Regions from separate parts of the Streptomyces sp. NPDC043176 genome, predicted to be linked through region 2. Evidence: riboswitches for the same ligand, from Rfam matches in the RefSeq annotation. Region 2 holds a riboswitch; each other region holds the start of a gene.
The links. Region 2 has a riboswitch for cyclic di-AMP ahead of AC067A_RS29915 (LysM peptidoglycan-binding domain-containing M23 family metallopeptidase). Riboswitches for the same ligand answer to the same signal wherever they lie in the genome.
Positions count from the first base shown of each region.

Region 1: linked by a shared signal. The riboswitch ahead of AC067A_RS11450 (M23 family metallopeptidase) and the one ahead of AC067A_RS29915 (LysM peptidoglycan-binding domain-containing M23 family metallopeptidase) in region 2 are both predicted to bind cyclic di-AMP.
Region 3: linked by a shared signal. The riboswitch ahead of AC067A_RS08270 (LysM peptidoglycan-binding domain-containing protein) and the one ahead of AC067A_RS29915 (LysM peptidoglycan-binding domain-containing M23 family metallopeptidase) in region 2 are both predicted to bind cyclic di-AMP.
Region 4: linked by a shared signal. The riboswitch ahead of AC067A_RS20320 (transglycosylase family protein) and the one ahead of AC067A_RS29915 (LysM peptidoglycan-binding domain-containing M23 family metallopeptidase) in region 2 are both predicted to bind cyclic di-AMP.

Region 1 is NZ_JBWKCA010000006.1:23,206-27,068, reverse strand. It holds gene AC067A_RS11465 (MerR family transcriptional regulator) at 1-256, shown strand, start outside; gene AC067A_RS11460 (hypothetical protein) at 361-540, shown strand; gene AC067A_RS11455 (PP2C family protein-serine/threonine phosphatase) at 889-2,121, shown strand; cyclic di-AMP (ydaO/yuaA leader) riboswitch at 2,323-2,469, shown strand; gene AC067A_RS11450 (M23 family metallopeptidase) at 2,481-3,581, shown strand; gene AC067A_RS11445 (aldo/keto reductase) at 3,745-3,863, shown strand, end outside.
Region 2 is NZ_JBWKCA010000023.1:33,566-37,428, forward strand. It holds gene AC067A_RS29895 (aspartate aminotransferase family protein) at 1-264, shown strand, start outside; gene AC067A_RS29900 (helix-turn-helix domain-containing protein) at 341-970, shown strand; gene AC067A_RS29905 (DUF6126 family protein) at 1,004-1,159, shown strand; gene AC067A_RS29910 (tyrosine-protein phosphatase) at 1,175-1,996, opposite strand; cyclic di-AMP (ydaO/yuaA leader) riboswitch at 2,388-2,546, shown strand; gene AC067A_RS29915 (LysM peptidoglycan-binding domain-containing M23 family metallopeptidase) at 2,549-3,538, shown strand; gene AC067A_RS29920 (SGNH/GDSL hydrolase family protein) at 3,689-3,863, shown strand, end outside.
Region 3 is NZ_JBWKCA010000004.1:229,173-233,035, forward strand. It holds gene AC067A_RS08265 (DUF6197 family protein) at 1-527, opposite strand, end outside; cyclic di-AMP (ydaO/yuaA leader) riboswitch at 896-1,052, shown strand; gene AC067A_RS08270 (LysM peptidoglycan-binding domain-containing protein) at 1,057-1,947, shown strand; gene AC067A_RS08275 (phosphoribosyltransferase family protein) at 1,941-3,227, opposite strand; gene AC067A_RS08280 (LURP-one-related family protein) at 3,587-3,863, opposite strand, start outside.
Region 4 is NZ_JBWKCA010000011.1:235,174-239,036, reverse strand. It holds gene eno (phosphopyruvate hydratase) at 1-179, opposite strand, end outside; gene AC067A_RS20320 (transglycosylase family protein) at 511-1,212, opposite strand; cyclic di-AMP (ydaO/yuaA leader) riboswitch at 1,216-1,389, opposite strand; gene AC067A_RS20315 (transglycosylase family protein) at 1,648-2,703, opposite strand; gene AC067A_RS20310 (cytochrome P450 family protein) at 2,822-3,863, opposite strand, start outside.

The sequences.
Region 1 (3,863 bases), on a different contig from region 2:
GGCCGGTATCGCCCGCGACTTCGGGCAGGCGGCCCGGGACGGCCTGGCCGCCGACAGCGACGAGGTGCAGGCCATCACGCGGCGCCAGATCACCTGGCTCTCGGCCACCACGACCCCCACCAAGGAGTACGTGATCGGCCTCGGCCGGATGTACGTCGACGACCCGCGCTTCACTGCGAACTACGACAAGCACGGCGAGGGCACCGCGGTCCTCGTCCGCGACGCCATGCGGATCTACGCGGAGCGCAACCTCTAGGGCCTGTCTGGCCCGCGGTGGATTCCGGCGGAAGCAGACGGTGGCCGACACCGGGCCCGCCCCTTTGCGGGTGCGAGGTGCCCCACCGTAATGCCGCGCGCGTCATGAGTGACGCGCGTGTGAGCGGCAGGAACGAACTGAGCCGGCGGGCGCCCGCCGTGCTCGCGCTCCTGGCGCTCCTCGCGCTCCTCGTCGCCCATGGCGCCCGGGTGCACGTCGTGCCCGAGCCGAGCCCGCGGGCGGCCGGCAGCAGGCCCGGATGGACCGGGTCGCCGAGCTGCTGACGAGCCTGCCCGGCGCCTGGTGCCCGGTGGCCCGACCCGTACGGAAACCCCGACCCTCCCGACGCGTACGCCAGCCGGGCGGCCGGGCTGTCCGGGCTGCTGCGGATCACGGTCTGCGCGACGGCCACGGCCCTGCTCTCCAGGGGCGGACGTCCGGGGGAGGCGGCGAAGGGGGACCGACGACGGCCGTACGGGGGAGGCGGCCGGAGGGGTCCGGGGTCCGGCGGGGCCAGGGGGCCGGGGGCTACGCCACTCGGCCCCGCGGGAGTCGCCGCCCCGTGCGGCGGCGGCCACCCTGGGAGGGCGCGGTGCGGACCGCGGCCGGTCGGACCGGGCAGGAGAGCACAGGTGGGGCACCCCCAGGAGGCGGCGGGCGGCGTACGGCGGCGTGAGCCGCGGCGCGCGTACGGCGGCGCCGGGCGCTTCATCCGCGCGCTGCCCCCGCTGGTCATCGCGGGCGGTGTCGTCTTCGACGTGTCGACGCCGCCCGCCTACACGGCGGCGCCGCTCTTCTCCGCAGCCCCGTTGATCGCCGCGCCCTTCTTCTCCCTGCTCACCACCCTGCTCACCGGGATCGGCGCCGTCCTCGCCTCCGTCGGGCTGCACCTCTACAACGGCACCGCCGGCGAGATCCCGGCCCTCACCGAGACCCTGACCGTCCTCACCGTCTCCGCGCTCGCCCTCCTCATCAACCGGGTCGTGCGCCGCAGCGGCGAGCGGCTCGCCTCGGCGCGGGTCATCGCGGAGACCGCGCAGAAGGCGGTCCTGCCGATGCCCGCCGAGCGGATCGGCGGCCTCCAGTGCGCTGCGCGGTACGAGGCGGCGCAGGCGGACGCGTTCATCGGCGGCGACCTGTTCGCCGTCCAGGACACCCCGCACGGGGTGCGGCTCGTGGTCGGGGACGTCCGGGGCAAGGGGTTGGACGCGGTGGAGGCCGTCGCGGTCGTCATCGGGGCCTTCCGGGAGGCGGCCGAGCAGGAACGGACCCTGGAGGGCGTGGCCCAGCGCCTCGAACGGGCGCTGGCCCGGGAGGGCACCCGCCGGCACGGCTTCGACGCCTTCGAGGGGTTCACCACCGCCGTGCTCGCCGAGATCCCGCGCGCCGACGCCGGCGACACCGGCGGCGCGTTCGGCGGGTTCGTACGGGTGGTGAACCGCGGGCACCCGCCCCCGCTGATGCTGTACGCGGACGGGCGCCTCGACCTGATGGAGCCGGCCGAGGCGGCGCTGCCCCTCGGCATGGGGGACCTGGCGGCGTGGCCGGACCGGGCCGAGGCGAAGCCGTATCCGCCGGGCGCGACCCTGCTCTTCTACACCGACGGCCTCTCGGAGGCGCGGAACGCGCAGGGCGTCTTCTACGACCCGGCCGCGCGGCTCGCCGGCCGGATCTTCCCGGGACCCGAGGAGCTCCTCGACGCGCTCGTGGACGACGTACGCCTCCATACGGGCGGCGGGTCGACGGACGACATGGCACTGCTCGCGGTGAGCCGGCCGGCCGCGGGGCAGCCGGAGCGGCGCCGGACCATGCCGGTGGTGCCGCCGGGTGGGCGCGACGACCGCAGCTCCGGTCACCAGGCGTAGTCGAGGGGTGTCACTGCGATAACAATTGACATAACGTCAGATCTTGGGGGTTTGGGGTTTGCATTCTGAAGGGTGGTCAACTCGGACTATTCCGCCCCAATTCAATGAACGATCAAGGGGGACAGCTTGGAATCGGGACCCCCTGTCTATTAACGTTCGATAACGCAGCGCGGTCGTCACACCCGTCGCAAGAGGCGGCACCGTGCGCACGCGCCGAATCCTGAAAAGGAACCGGGGAACCACTACTTGGGGTGAATCGGGCCTTTCGCACCCGTGCGACCGTGCCCGTAGGAGACCTTCCTGCTCCGAACCCGTCAGCTAACCCGGTAGGCGAGAAGGAAGGAAAGGAGCGCGCCTCCGTGGCGTCCAATCCCCCCGCACCCGAAGTCCCCTTCGATGCCTTCGGCGGTGGTGCGGGTCCCGCAGCTCCGGACACCGAGTGGAATCCCACCGAGGACTCCCTCCGCGCGCAGAGCCGCTCCGGCGGCCGCCACCGCGTCGTCAAGCAGCGCTCCAACTTCGCCCGCTCCTCCACCGTCCTCGGCGTCGGCGTGATCGCCGCCGTCGGCGCGGGCGGCCTCGCCACCGCGCAGGAGAAGCCGCCGGTCGCGATATCGCTCCCGGACCTCCCCGACCTCGGCCTCCCGGACGCCCACGACCTGCCCGGCGTCGGCGACCTCCTCGGCGAGGACAGCGAGCCCGTCAGCGCGGCCCGCGCCAACCCGAACCCGCTCACCGCAGCCACCTACACCACGGCCTCGGACGAGCGGGCCGACACGGCCACCCGGACCGCGACCGGCGCCGCCGACGCGGGCGAGGCCCTGCGCGCCCGCATCCTCCAGCAGGCCGAGCAGCAGCAGGCCTCCGCCGACGCCGCCGACAAGGCCGCGGCGGAGAAGCTGGCGGCCGAGAAGGCCGCCGCCGAGGCCCTGGCCAAGGAGGCCGCCGCGGAGAAGGCGGCCGCCGATGCCAAGGCGAAGGCCGAGGCGGAAGCCAAGGCCAAGGCGGAGGCGGAAGCCGCCGCGAAGGCGGAGGCCGAGCGCCTCGCCCAGCTCGCGGCCAGCTACTCGCTGCCGATCTCCTCGTACACCCTCACCGCCACCTACATGCAGTCCGGCTCGATGTGGTCCTCCGGCTACCACACCGGCCTCGACTTCGCGGCGCCCACCGGCACCCCGCTCAAGGCGGTCCACGGCGCCACCGTGAAGTCCGCCGGCTGGTCCGGCTCCTACGGCTACCGGATCGTCCTGGAGCTGGAGGACGGCACCGAGGTCTGGTACTGCCACCTCTCGTCCATGACGGTCTCCGTCGGCCAGACCGTGGGCACCGGCGAGACCATCGGCCGCGTCGGCGCCACCGGCAACGTCACCGGCGCCCACCTCCACATGGAGGTCCACACCTCCGGCGGCGACGGCATCGACCCGGCGGCCTGGCTCCGCTCCAAGGGCCTGAGCCTCTGAGGATCTGAGGCCCCTGGGGGCCTGAGCCTGTGGGGGCCGGCCCCTGGGGGCCTGAGCTTCCGACGGCCGGGCTTCCGACGGCCGGACCTCCGGTGACCGGGCCTCCGAGAGCCCGGGCCCTCCGCAAGGAATAGGCCCGGCGGCGGGCGGGGTTGACCCCCGCATGACCTCACTCCGCCCGCTGGGCAGCTCCGACCTGCACGTCTTCCCCCTCGCCCTGGGCGGCAACGTCTTCGGCTGGACCGCCGACGAGGCCCAGTCCTTCGCCGTCCTCGACGCCTA
Region 2 (3,863 bases):
TGGACGATGCTCCAGACGGCCCGCAAGGGCCTCTTCGCCCAGATGGTCGTCGTCCCGCTGCTCCAGCGGCACCGGATCCTCACCCAGGTGTCCGGAGACCACCTGGAGGTGATCAAGCTGATCCCGCCGCTGATCATCGACGAGGCCGACGTGGACCGGTTCGTCACCGCCTTCACGGCGGTCATGGACGAGGCGCACGGCGGTGGCGGGCTCATGTGGGACTTCGGGAAGACGCTGGTCAAGCAGGCGGTCGCCCAGCGCTGACCGGCACCGATCGCCCGGATTTTGCCTCTGGGGCAAGAAACTTGCCTCAGAGGCACGTTCCTGGCGGAATGGACCCATGGACCACGTCCCCGGGGAGACCTCCCCGGACCCCACCGCCTCCGACGTCCTGCCCGACGTCGCCCCGCAGCTGCGGGCCCTGCGTCGCCGCCGGGGGCTCACCCTGGAGGTCGCGGCCCAGCGCGCCGGTCTCTCGCCCGCCCACCTCTCACGCCTGGAGACGGGGAACCGGCAGCCCTCGCTGCCGATGCTGCTCGCCCTCGCCCGTATCTACGGTACGACGGTCTCCGAGCTCCTGGGCGAGGCCCCTCCCGAGCGCGACCCCGTCGTCCGGGCCGACCGCTCCGAGCCCGTCGAGGCCGGCGGCTGGACCTACCGCCAGGCGGGCGGCGCCGGACGCGCCCTCCAGTGCCTGCGGGTCCACGTGCCGTACGCCACCCGGGCCGACATCGTGCGGGTCCACCCCGGCGAGGAGTGGATCCACGTCCTGGAGGGCCGGGTGCGGCTCGCGCTCGGCGAGACGGTCCACGTCCTCGATCCCGGGGACAGCGCGCACTTCGACTCGCTGACCCCGCACCGGATCGGCGCCGCCACCACCGGCGGTGCCGAGCTGCTCTTCGTCCACACGCTGATGCAGAGTCCCGTCGCCGAGCTGTGCCTCGGCGACGGAACCCCGCACCTGCGCTGATCCCGTGTGACCCTTCCCCTGGAAAGGACCGACATGTCCGAGAAGTCCGCACCGGTCACCGGCGAGGAGCGCGGAGAGGGCAAGTTCCCCAAGGGCCTCGTGCTCCGCCTCTTCGCCTACCTGATCGCCGGCCACCTCTTCGCCGGGTTCCTCTACCTGCTCTTCATGCTGGGCGGGCAGAACCAGTAGGAGGCGCGGCCGGGGTCACCCCTCCGTGAGCAGCCGCTCCCGCAGCCGCTCGCGGGTCTCCGGAGCCAGCTTCAGGCCCTCCGCGAGATAGGCGTCCACCGTGCCCCAGGTCGCCTCGATCGTCTCGAACGCGGCCCGCAGGTACTCCACCCGCGCGTCGAACAGCGGGCTCAGCAGCTCCATCACCTCGGGCGACATCGCGTCGGGGGCGGTGGAGCTGCGGCGCACCTTGTAGCGGCGGTGCGGATCGTTCGACTTCACGTAGTCCGCCTCGATCGCCTCCCGCTCGACCCCCACGGCGAGCAGGGTGATCGCGATGGAGAGGCCGGCGCGGTCCTTGCCGGCCGCGCAGTGCATCAGGGCGGGAACGCTCTCCTCCGCCATCGAGTGCAGGATCCGGCTGTGCTCGGGCGTCCGCTGTATCACCATTTTCCGGTACGACTCGGACATCCGGTCGGCGGCCTTGCCCTCGCCGAGGATCTCCCGCAGCTGCGCGATCTCGCCGTCGCGCACCAGCTTCCAGAACTCCTTGCCGTCCGCCGGGTCGTTGAGCGGTATGTTCACGTTCCGTACGCCCGGCAGCTCGACGTCCGCGCCCTCGACCTTCCGGTCGGCCTCGTTGCGGAAGTCGAAGACGGTGTGCAGTCCCAGCGTGGCGAGGAAGGCGGCGTCGCTCTCGGTCGCGTGGGCGAGGTGGCCGCTGCGGAACAGGCGGCCGGCGCGCACGGCGCGCCCGTCCGTCGTCGGCAGGCCGCCCACGTCCCGGAAGTTGCGGACCCCGGCCAGCTCGGGCTCGTTCGCTTCGGTGGGCGGTACCTGCGGAAGCTGCTGCGTCACGGATGCTCCTGGGTGTCGTCGTTCGGGTGCCCGACGCGAGATCGGTTCCTGGGCCAATCATCCAGGCGGGGCGGTGACGGCGCACCCCCTCGGACGGTAATGAGCGATCTGTCCGTTTTAGGGCGTTAGGCCATAACGCGCCCTGGTTGCAGGCGAGATGAGCCGCGCCGCGTGAGCAGCGTCATAAAAGTGACGGATCGTGGCCGAAGGCCCGGAGCAATTGCCGTGCGCAAAAAGGAAATCGAGGGTCCGTCATCCACGCAGGGTGACCGGAATTCGAGCCGGACGGCACCCCGTGGAATGTCGTCGGAAAACAGTGGCTTGTCCGCGCCCACCCCCTCGTCTAGCGTCACCGTCAATCCGGTCGGACCGCCGAATCCTGCCACCGTCCGGAATTCACTCACCCATGTGTGGCAGGAGCGGGGGACCCAGGTAAGTACGCCGGTCCCGCGGACGCAGGACGGCTTGGGGTGAAGCCGCGTGAGAACGCGGCCGGGCATCTCCAGTCCGAACCCGACAGCTCACCTCGCAGGCGCCGGAGAGGAATTCGCCATGCCCGCGAAGGGTAAGCACCGCCGTCCCAGGACCAACCCGATCACGCGTGGATTCGCCGTCGCCGGCACCGGTGGCGCCGTCGTCGCCCTCCCGCTCCTCGGAGCGACCGGGGCCCACGCCGCTCCGGCCGCCGTCCCTGCCCAGGTCGCCACCGCCGCGGCCCAGGTCAAGGCGCCCGCCGCCCTCCAGGCCGCCCCCGCCGCCGCCAAGGCCGCGCCGAAGACGTACTCCGTCGTCCCGGGCGACTACCTGTCGAAGATCGCCGCCGACCACCACCTGGCGGGCGGCTGGCAGAGGCTGTACGCGGACAACCGCCGGGTCGTCGGCGACGACCCCTCGCTGATCCTGCCCGGCATGAAGCTCACCCTCGGCGCCAAGGGCACCGCGCCCGCCGCCCCGAAGAGCGCCGCGCCCAAGGCCGCCGCTCCCGAGACCACCCAGAGCTCGCAGGACTCGGAGAAGAACGGCGACACCCAGCGCGCCTCCCGTGGCGACCAGCGCGCCTCGGCCCCGGCCGCCGCCACCTCGGAGACCTCCACCTCGGAGACCTCCACCTCCCAGTCGTCGCAGTCCTCCGCCTCCGGCTGGGTCACGCCCGTCGCCGGCGGCGGCTTCTCCACCCCGTACCACGCCTCCGGCTCCATGTGGTCCTCCGGCTACCACACCGGTGTCGACTTCATCGCCTCCTCCGGCACCACCGTCCGCGCCGTCGGCGCCGGCACGGTCGTCTCCGCCGGCTGGAGCGGCGCCTACGGCAACGAGGTCGTCATCCAGCACGCCGACGGCAACTACTCGCAGTACGCCCACCTCTCCTCCCTCTCCGTCTCGTCCGGCCAGACCGTCACCGGCGGCCAGCAGATCGGCCTCTCCGGCTCGACCGGCAACTCCACCGGCCCGCACCTGCACTTCGAGATCCGGACCTCGCCGAACTACGGCTCCGACGTCGACCCGCTGGCCTACCTGCGCCAGCACGGCGTCTCCGTCTGACGCGCGCACCCTCCGACGGCCCGGCACCCCTGTGCCGGGCCGTCGCCGTATTCCGGCTTGGCAGAATCTTTATCGGTGGCATATGTCACCCGGCGTCAACCCCTCCTTACGGTCGCGTAGGTCACATCCGAAGGGGAAGTATGTGCTCCCGTGGCAGACGATTCGAGATCAACAGACAAGAACGCATTCGGGTCGTACGCGGCGATCGGTGACAGCTTCACCGAGGGCGTCGGAGACCCCGGGCCCGACGGGACGTACGTCGGCTGGGCGGACCGCTTCGCGGTACTGCTCGCCGACCAGCTGCCGGAGCACGACACCTTCCGCT
Region 3 (3,863 bases), on a different contig from region 2:
GTCATGATCCACGCCGCCGCCTCGTTCATGGTGTCCGCGCCGCCGTGGCCGAGGCGGTGGGCGGCGAGCAGGGCGCCGCAGACGCAGCGGGCTCCCCGCCGGTCGCGCAGCTTGTACGGGGCGTTCTGCCAGCCCCAGTCCGTCAGCACGAGACGGGCGTAGCCGAGGTGGACCGACGGGCGCAGCTCGGCGCTGCCGATGCGGCGCCAGGCGTGCAGCCGGTCCGGGAGTACGGCTCCGATGCGGCCCGGCAGACGACGCTCGGCGGGGAGGGGCGGTGGCAGCGCGTCGAGCGCGTCGGCCACGAGTCTCTCCACCGGCACGGTGAGCAGGTCCCGCCAGGTCGCGGCCCCGGGCGGCGGGCCGCCAAGAGTGAGGGGGCCGTCGGGAGCGAGGGGGCTGTCGGGGGCGAGGGGGGCGTCGGCGGTCCAGTCGGTGACGATCCGCTGCCAGGTGGCGCTGTCGTACAGCGCGGCGGCCTCGCGGTCGACGGTGTCGGGGCTGGGCAGGGAGATCACGGGCGTCATGCGGCGGCTCCTCGGTCGGGGTGGCTCCATCTTTCAGGATGAATGTCGGTTTTGCGACTTTTGCCCTTAAGTGCACCCGTGCCGACGCGGCCTTTTCCTACTATTTTCCTATTAACAGAATTACGGTGCATATTCGGACATTGAACACCTGGTGACGCGACTCACTCTCCCGGAGCCGACGCGGTGATCCACATCCCGCGAGCCATGGGACAGACGGAAGTTCAAGAGGCCGGAGGACCGGCCGATCTTGAATTCATCGAATTCCGTGATCTTTTCACCGCGCCACGGGTCGACGCCCTCTTGTTATCCGCGGCATTACTGGCCTACGGTCACCTCCATTCGAGCGGATCGCCTAATCCTGCCACCGCTCGAAATACCTCCCTTTTCACCCGACGGCAGGAGCGGGGGACCCACGAATACGCCGGCCCGGAAATCCGGAACGGCTCGGGGTGCAGCCGCGTGCGCGCGGCCGGACACCTCCCGTCCGAACCCGACAGCTCACCCCGCAGGCGCCGGAGAGGAATCCGTCATGCCTGCTCACGGTAAGCACCGCCGCCCCCGACGCCGCCCCGTCTCCCAGGGAATCGCACTGGCGGGCACGGGCGGGGTCGCCCTCGCCCTCCCGCTGATCGCCCCCGCCGCGGCCGGCGCCGCGCCCGTTTCCGGAGCCCCGGAATTCACCGCCCGCGCCGTCGCCGCTCCCGCCGCCGCACCGGCGTCCGTCACGGCTCCCGCCGCGCCCGCCGCGCCCGCCGCGGCCCGCACCTACACCGTGGTCAGCGGCGACTCGCTTTCCCTGATCGCCCAGAAGAAGGGAATTCAGGGCGGCTGGAAGAGCCTTTACCGGGCCAACAGGAGCGCTGTGGGTGACAACCCGTCACTTATTCACCCGGGCCTTGAACTGACGCTTCGTCGGGACTCCGCGAAGGTCGCTCCCACGCCGGCGAAGAAGAAGAGCACCACGCCCGAGCGGGCGAGCCGCTCCGAGCACCGGTCCGCCCCCGCCGCCCCCACGGGCGCCTCCGCGGCACAGGCCGTTCCCGCCGCCGCTCCCGCCGCCGCCCCGGCCCAGGCGGCCCCGGCCGCCGCCACCAACTACGCCGACAACCTCGACGGCTGGATCCGGGAGTCGCTGGCCATCATGGCCCAGCGGGGCATCCCGGGCACGTACGACGGCATCCTCCGCAACGTCATGCGCGAGTCCTCCGGCAACCCCCAGGCGATCAACCTCTGGGACTCCAACGCGGCCGCCGGAACGCCCTCGAAGGGTCTGCTCCAGGTCATCGAGCCGACCTTCCTCGCCTACCACGTGCCCGGCACGTCCATGGACCTCTTCGACCCGGTCGCCAACATCACCGCCGCCTGCAACTACGCGGCCGACCGCTACGGCTCCATCGACAACGTCAACAGCGCCTACTGATCCCTGAAGTGCTCGGTGAACCAGGAGGTGGCGAGCTCCGCCACCTCCTCCAGGGCGCCGGGCTCCTCGAAGAGGTGCGTGGCGCCCTCCACCACCGTCAACCGGCTCTCGCAGCGCAGCAGTGACCCGGCCCGCCGGTTCAGGTCGAGGACCAGCGCGTCCTCGCCGCCCACCACCAGGAGCGTCGGGGCACGCACCCCGGCCAACCGGTCCCCCGCGAGGTCCGGCCGGCCACCGCGTGAGACGACGGCCCTCACGGCGCACCCGGGGTCGGCGGCCGCCCACAGCGCGGCCGCCGCCCCCGTACTGGCACCGAAGTAGCCCAGCGGAAGGCCGGTGCTCACCGGCTGCCCGGCCAACCACTCCGTCGCGAGCGCCAGCCGGCCGGCCAGCAGCGGCGTGTCGAAGACCCGCGCCCGGTCGCCCGCCTCGCCCTCCGTGAGCAGGTCGAACAGCAGGGTCCCGAGGCCCGCCCGGTTGAGTGAGTCTGCCACCGCCCGGTTCCGGGGGCTGTGCCGGCTGCTTCCGCTCCCGTGGGCGAACAGCACGATGCCCTTGGCGCCGTCGGGCACGGCGAGCCGCCCCGTGAGCGTGGCGCCGCCGACGTCGATCCAGGCGTCCGAGCCCCGCACCACCGGGCCCCGCGCGGCCCTGCTCCGGTCCAGACAGGCGATGACCTCGGCGTCCGCGGTCTGCTCGAAGTCCCGGTAGAACTGTCCGATCGCGTAGAAGACCTCCGGCGCGTGGACGCTCACCGTCTCGTCCGCCTCGCCGCCGAGCCGTGCCGTCCAGCCGCGCGGAGCCACCGGGACGGCCAGCACGATCCGGGCCGCTCCCCGGGCGCGGACCACCCGGCAGGCCGCCAGTGCCGTGGCACCCGTGGCCAGCCCGTCGTCCACGACGACCACGGTCCGCCCTTCGAGCGGTACGGACGCCCTGCTGCCCCGGTAGCGGTCGGCGCGCTCCTCCAGCACGGCGTGCTCACGCTCCTCCACCGCCGCGAGCGCGCGGTCGCCGACCCCTGTCTGCCGGATCACCCGCTCGTTGAGCACGCGCACACCGCCCTCGCCCAGGGCGCCCATCGCGAGCTCCGGCTGCTGGGGCACCCCCAGCTTCCGTACGAGACAGATGTCGAGCGGCGCGTCGAGGGCGTCGGCCACCTCCGCGGCGACCGGCACCCCGCCCCGCGGGAGCCCGAGGACCACGACGTCATGGCCCTTGAGGTGGTGGAGCCGGGCGGCGAGCTGCCTGCCCGCGTCGGTGCGATCCCCGAAGAACATGGTCCACCGCCCTTCCGCCTGCGCGGCCCGGGCCCGGGAAGGAGCGGCGCGCCCGTCCCTGCCCCTCCTTCCAGGGTAGACGCGTCCCGGGCGGACGACGGGTGCCGGCGTCCACGGGGGTCAGTCGGGCATGAGGCCGTCGCGAGGCCGCCCCCGCAGGTGGGTCGGCGGCCGGGGGCCAGGCGGGCCGGGAGGCCGCCGCGGAGCAGCACCCGCAAGTGAGTCAGCGGCCCCGGAGGCCAGGCGGGACCGGAGGCCGCCGTGAGGCAGCACCCGCAAGTGAGTCAGCGGCCCCGGGGCGGGGCGGCCCCGGGGCCAGGCGGGACCGGAGGTCGTCGCGGGGCCGCCCCGCAGGTGGGTCAGCGGGACTGCAGGGCGTCCAGGGCGACGGCCTGGGCTATCGCGAGCCGCCGGTCGAGCTCCGGATCGGCTATCTCCAGCACGTACCGGTCCCGCAGACCGAACCGCTTGTCGACGGACATGACGGACCGTCCGGCCGCGGTGAAGTCGAAGTGGTACGGCACGGCGAACGGGACCAGCTCCGTGAAGGGCAGGAACTCCCAGACCCGCCGCAACAGCGCCACCCCCTGGTGCCGCTCCCGTCCGGTGGCCTCGCCCGCCGCGTCCTCCCCACTC
Region 4 (3,863 bases), on a different contig from region 2:
CGGTTGGGGTCCCCGTCGCGAAGCTCGATGGCCTCGAAGGCACCGGTGGAGGCGCCGGACGGAACGGCAGCACGGCCGGTGCTGCCGTCGTCGAGGCCGACCTCGACCTCGACCGTGGGGTTGCCTCGGGAGTCCAGGATTTCCCGGGCTACGACGACGTCGATGGACGGCACGAGCATCTCCTTCTGGGATGTGACGCTGGAAGTGACGCAAGGTCGATGCAGGTCGCTTGGCCTTGCGGCAAGAGCCTAACCGCCCCGGGGGCTCCAGCCCGCCGGGCGCCCGCACCCTGGGACGAAAAAGGACCCAAGGGCATGCATCTGGGGACGAAGGGCCTCAGATCTACTGGACGGTAACCGCTAGGTGCCCCTTCTACGGGCGCCGGACGGGCCCCCTGCACGACGGAACCCCGCTCCGGCGCGCACGGGGGAGAGCGCGCCGGGCGGGGTGGTCACCGCGGGAGGGTCGTCGGGTCCGCGTGAGCCGCCGGACTCACGCGGGCCGCCGCACTCACTTCAGGTGGAGCTGCTGACCCACGTAGATGAGGTCGGCGTCGGCGACGACGTCCTTGTTCAGGTCGTAGAGGGTCGCCCAGCCGCCCTGGACGCCGTGCGCCTGGGCGATGGTGCCGAGCGTGTCGCCGGCCTTGACCCGGTACTCGCCGTCGCCCTGCTTGACCGTCGCGCCGGCCGGGGTGGTGACGGTCCGCTGGGCCGTGGCCTTCTTGGCGGAGGCGGCCTTCTTCGTGGCCGTGGCCTTCTTCGGGGCCTGGCGCTGCTCGCTGCGGGTGGTCGGCTTGGTGGCCGTGCGCTCGGGAGCCTCGGTGCCGCCGCTGTAGGCGGCGTTGGAGAGACCCACGCCGCAGCTCGGCCACGCGCCCTTGCCCTGGCCCGCGAGGACCTTCTCGGCGATGGCGATCTGCTGGGACTTCGACGCCTGGTTGGCGGTCGAGGCGTAGGCGGTGCCGCCGTACGCGGCCCAGGTGGAGGCCGAGAACTGCAGGCCGCCGTAGTAGCCGTTGCCGGTGTTGATGGACCAGTTGCCGCCGGACTCGCACTGGGCGACGCGGTCCCACTCGGAGGCCGTGGCGGCCGACGCGGTGCCCGCGGTCATCAGCGGGGCGGCGACGGCGACACCGGTGATGCCGACGAGCGTGGCGACCTGGGTGGCCTTGGAGGGACGACGATGTTTGCCCTTGCCGGAAAACAGCATGGAGATTCTCCTCACCGACGCCTGTGAGGTGAGCTGTCGGGTTCGGGCCGGAAAGTTGCCCGGCCGCGTGTCCTAGCACGCGGCTTCACCCCAAGCCGGTCATCGGCCGTCTGTCTCGACGGCCGGGACCGGCACTTACCTTGGGTCCCCCACTCCTGCCTTCGGCGCTTACGCGACGACTGTTCCCATCGGCCGACGGCAGGATTCGGCGTTTCGGTCGACGGGGCCCGCGGTGGCGAGCGGTTAAGACCGTAGACACAGACCCACCGGAAGTTCAAAGAGGCGCATTGCGGAAATACCGCCCCTACCTGCCCTCCGGTGGGGGGCGTTTGCGCAGGTGAGAGGTGACGGAGGCAAAGGTCACGGACAGGACACGCCAGTTGAGGCGAAGAGACCCATGTCTCACTTGCCCAGAACCGGACATACGGCCCTGAACTACCCGGCGGCCGTCGCCGGATCCGTCGTCAGCTCAAGGCTCTGACCAGGCAGGATCAGGTCCGGATCGGCGCCCACCGTCTGCCTGTTGGCGTCATAGAGGGCCGCCCAGCCTCCGGGCAGTTCGTTCGACTGCGCGATGTCGGACAGGCTGTCACCGGGCTGCACGGTGTACTCGGCCGAAGTGTCCTGACTGTCCGTTGTGCCCGAATCCACCACGCCGTCAGTCGACGGCGTGATGGTGGAGCTTTCGGCTGGCTTGTCCGTGGACGAGGCGTGTCGCCCGGATTCCGATGAAGTGCCCGGCTTGCCGGTTTCCTCCGGTGCGGCCTCGCCCCGGTGCTTGCCGGATCCGGGCGTGGCCGACGACACGTCACCCCCGGTCGCCCCGGGGGAAACAGGCATACCAGGCGTAACGGACGCATCGGGCGTGCCCGGGGTCGTCGACGTACCGGGCGTGGTGGGCGCGCCCGGGGTGACGGAGGCGTCCGGGGTCTCCGGAGCGGTGGGCGTGGTGGGCGCGGCGGGCGTCGGGGCGGCCATGGCCGTCCTCGGCGCCTGGGCGGCCCGGGAGGTGCCCGCGGAGCCCGCCGACAGGCCGTCGGTCCGGTTCGACTCGGCGACGGGCCCCGCGGGGGCCGCCGGGACGGCCGTCGGGCCCGGGTCGACGCCGGTGCCCTTGCCGTCGTTCGTCAGACCGGCGATCGGCGCACAGGTCGCCCACTCGGTGCTGCCCTTGGCAAGGGCCTTCTCGGCCACCGTGATCTGCTGGGCGCGGCTGGCCAGGTCGGGGCTGGGCGCGTACGCCAGGCCGCCGTTCCGCTCCCAGCTGTCCTGGGTGAACTGGAGCCCGCCGTACATCCCGTTGCCGAAGTTGGCGCTCCACTGGCCACCGGACTCGCACTCGGCGACGCGGTCCCAGGTGGAGGCGTCGGCGGCGGAGGCGGATCCCGTGGCGAGCAGCGGCAGCGCCATGGCGGAGCCGGTCACACCGGCGGCGACGACAAGAGCGGGGGCCTGACGGGGGCGACGGTGTCGTCCGTTCCCGGAACGCATAGAAGCGCCTTTCGCGTGACGGCTGAAGACTGCGGCGAAGGTAGCCGTATTCGAACGCTCGTCACAAGTCGGTGGACCCCCGATCACGTGAAGATCACAGTTTTGACGATCCGTCAGTTCATCGCGAGGGTCCGGAAGGGGAGAATTCCACCGGAAGTGTCCGCAATCCCCGCATGATGAGCCCACCGCGCCACCGGAGTTCGTCCGGGTCGACGGCAAGTCGCAGGTCCGGCAGGCGCGTCAGGAGGGTCGCCAGCGCCGTCTGTCCCTCCAGCCGGGCGAGCGGGGCGCCCAGGCAGTAGTGGATGCCGTGCCCGTACCCCAGGTGCTGGTTGTCGCGCCGGGTGAGGTCCAGGACGTCCGGTCCCGTGAACCGCTCCGGGTCCCGGTTGGCGGCGGCGAGCACGACGAGCACCGGGTCGCCCGCCGGGATCTCCTGCCCGCCGATGGTCAGCGCCCGCGTCGCGTACCGCCAGGTCGCCATCTCCACCGGCCCGTCGAACCGCAGCAGTTCCTCGACGCCCGTCTCCAGGAGCCCCGTCTCCCCCGCCGCGATCGAGGCCTGGAGCCGCTCGCGCTGCCCGAGGTGCCGCAGCAGCTGGTAGACCCCGTTGCCGATGAGGTTCACGGTGGTCTCGAAGCCGGCGAAGAGAATGATGAAGGCCATGGCGGCGGCCTCGTTCTCGGTGAGGTGCTCGCCGTGGTCGGAGGCCTTGATGAGCCCCGAGATGAGGTCCTCGCCGGACTCCTCGCGCTTCCGGTGGATCAGCTCCGCCAGGTAGCCGCGCATCTTCTTCACCGACCGCGCGACCCCGCCGCGCGGCCCGCCGCCGTGGCGGATCATCATCCCGGCCCAGTCCCGGAAGTCGTCCTGGTCCTCCGGCGGGACGCCGAGGAGGTCGCAGATCGCGTAGATCGGCAGCGGGAACGCGAACTCGTGGATGAGGTCGGCCGAACCCCGCTCCGCGAACGAGTCGATGAGCCGGTCGGTCAGCTCCTGCACGCGCGGCGCGAACTCCGCGACCCGGCGGGGGGTGAAGGCCTTCGACACCAGCCGTCGCAGCCGGGTGTGGTCCGGCGGGTCGATGTTGAGCAGATGGGTCATCAGCTCGGCCTTGCGCTCGCCGGGGATGCCCGTCTTCCCCTTCGCGTGCGGGGAC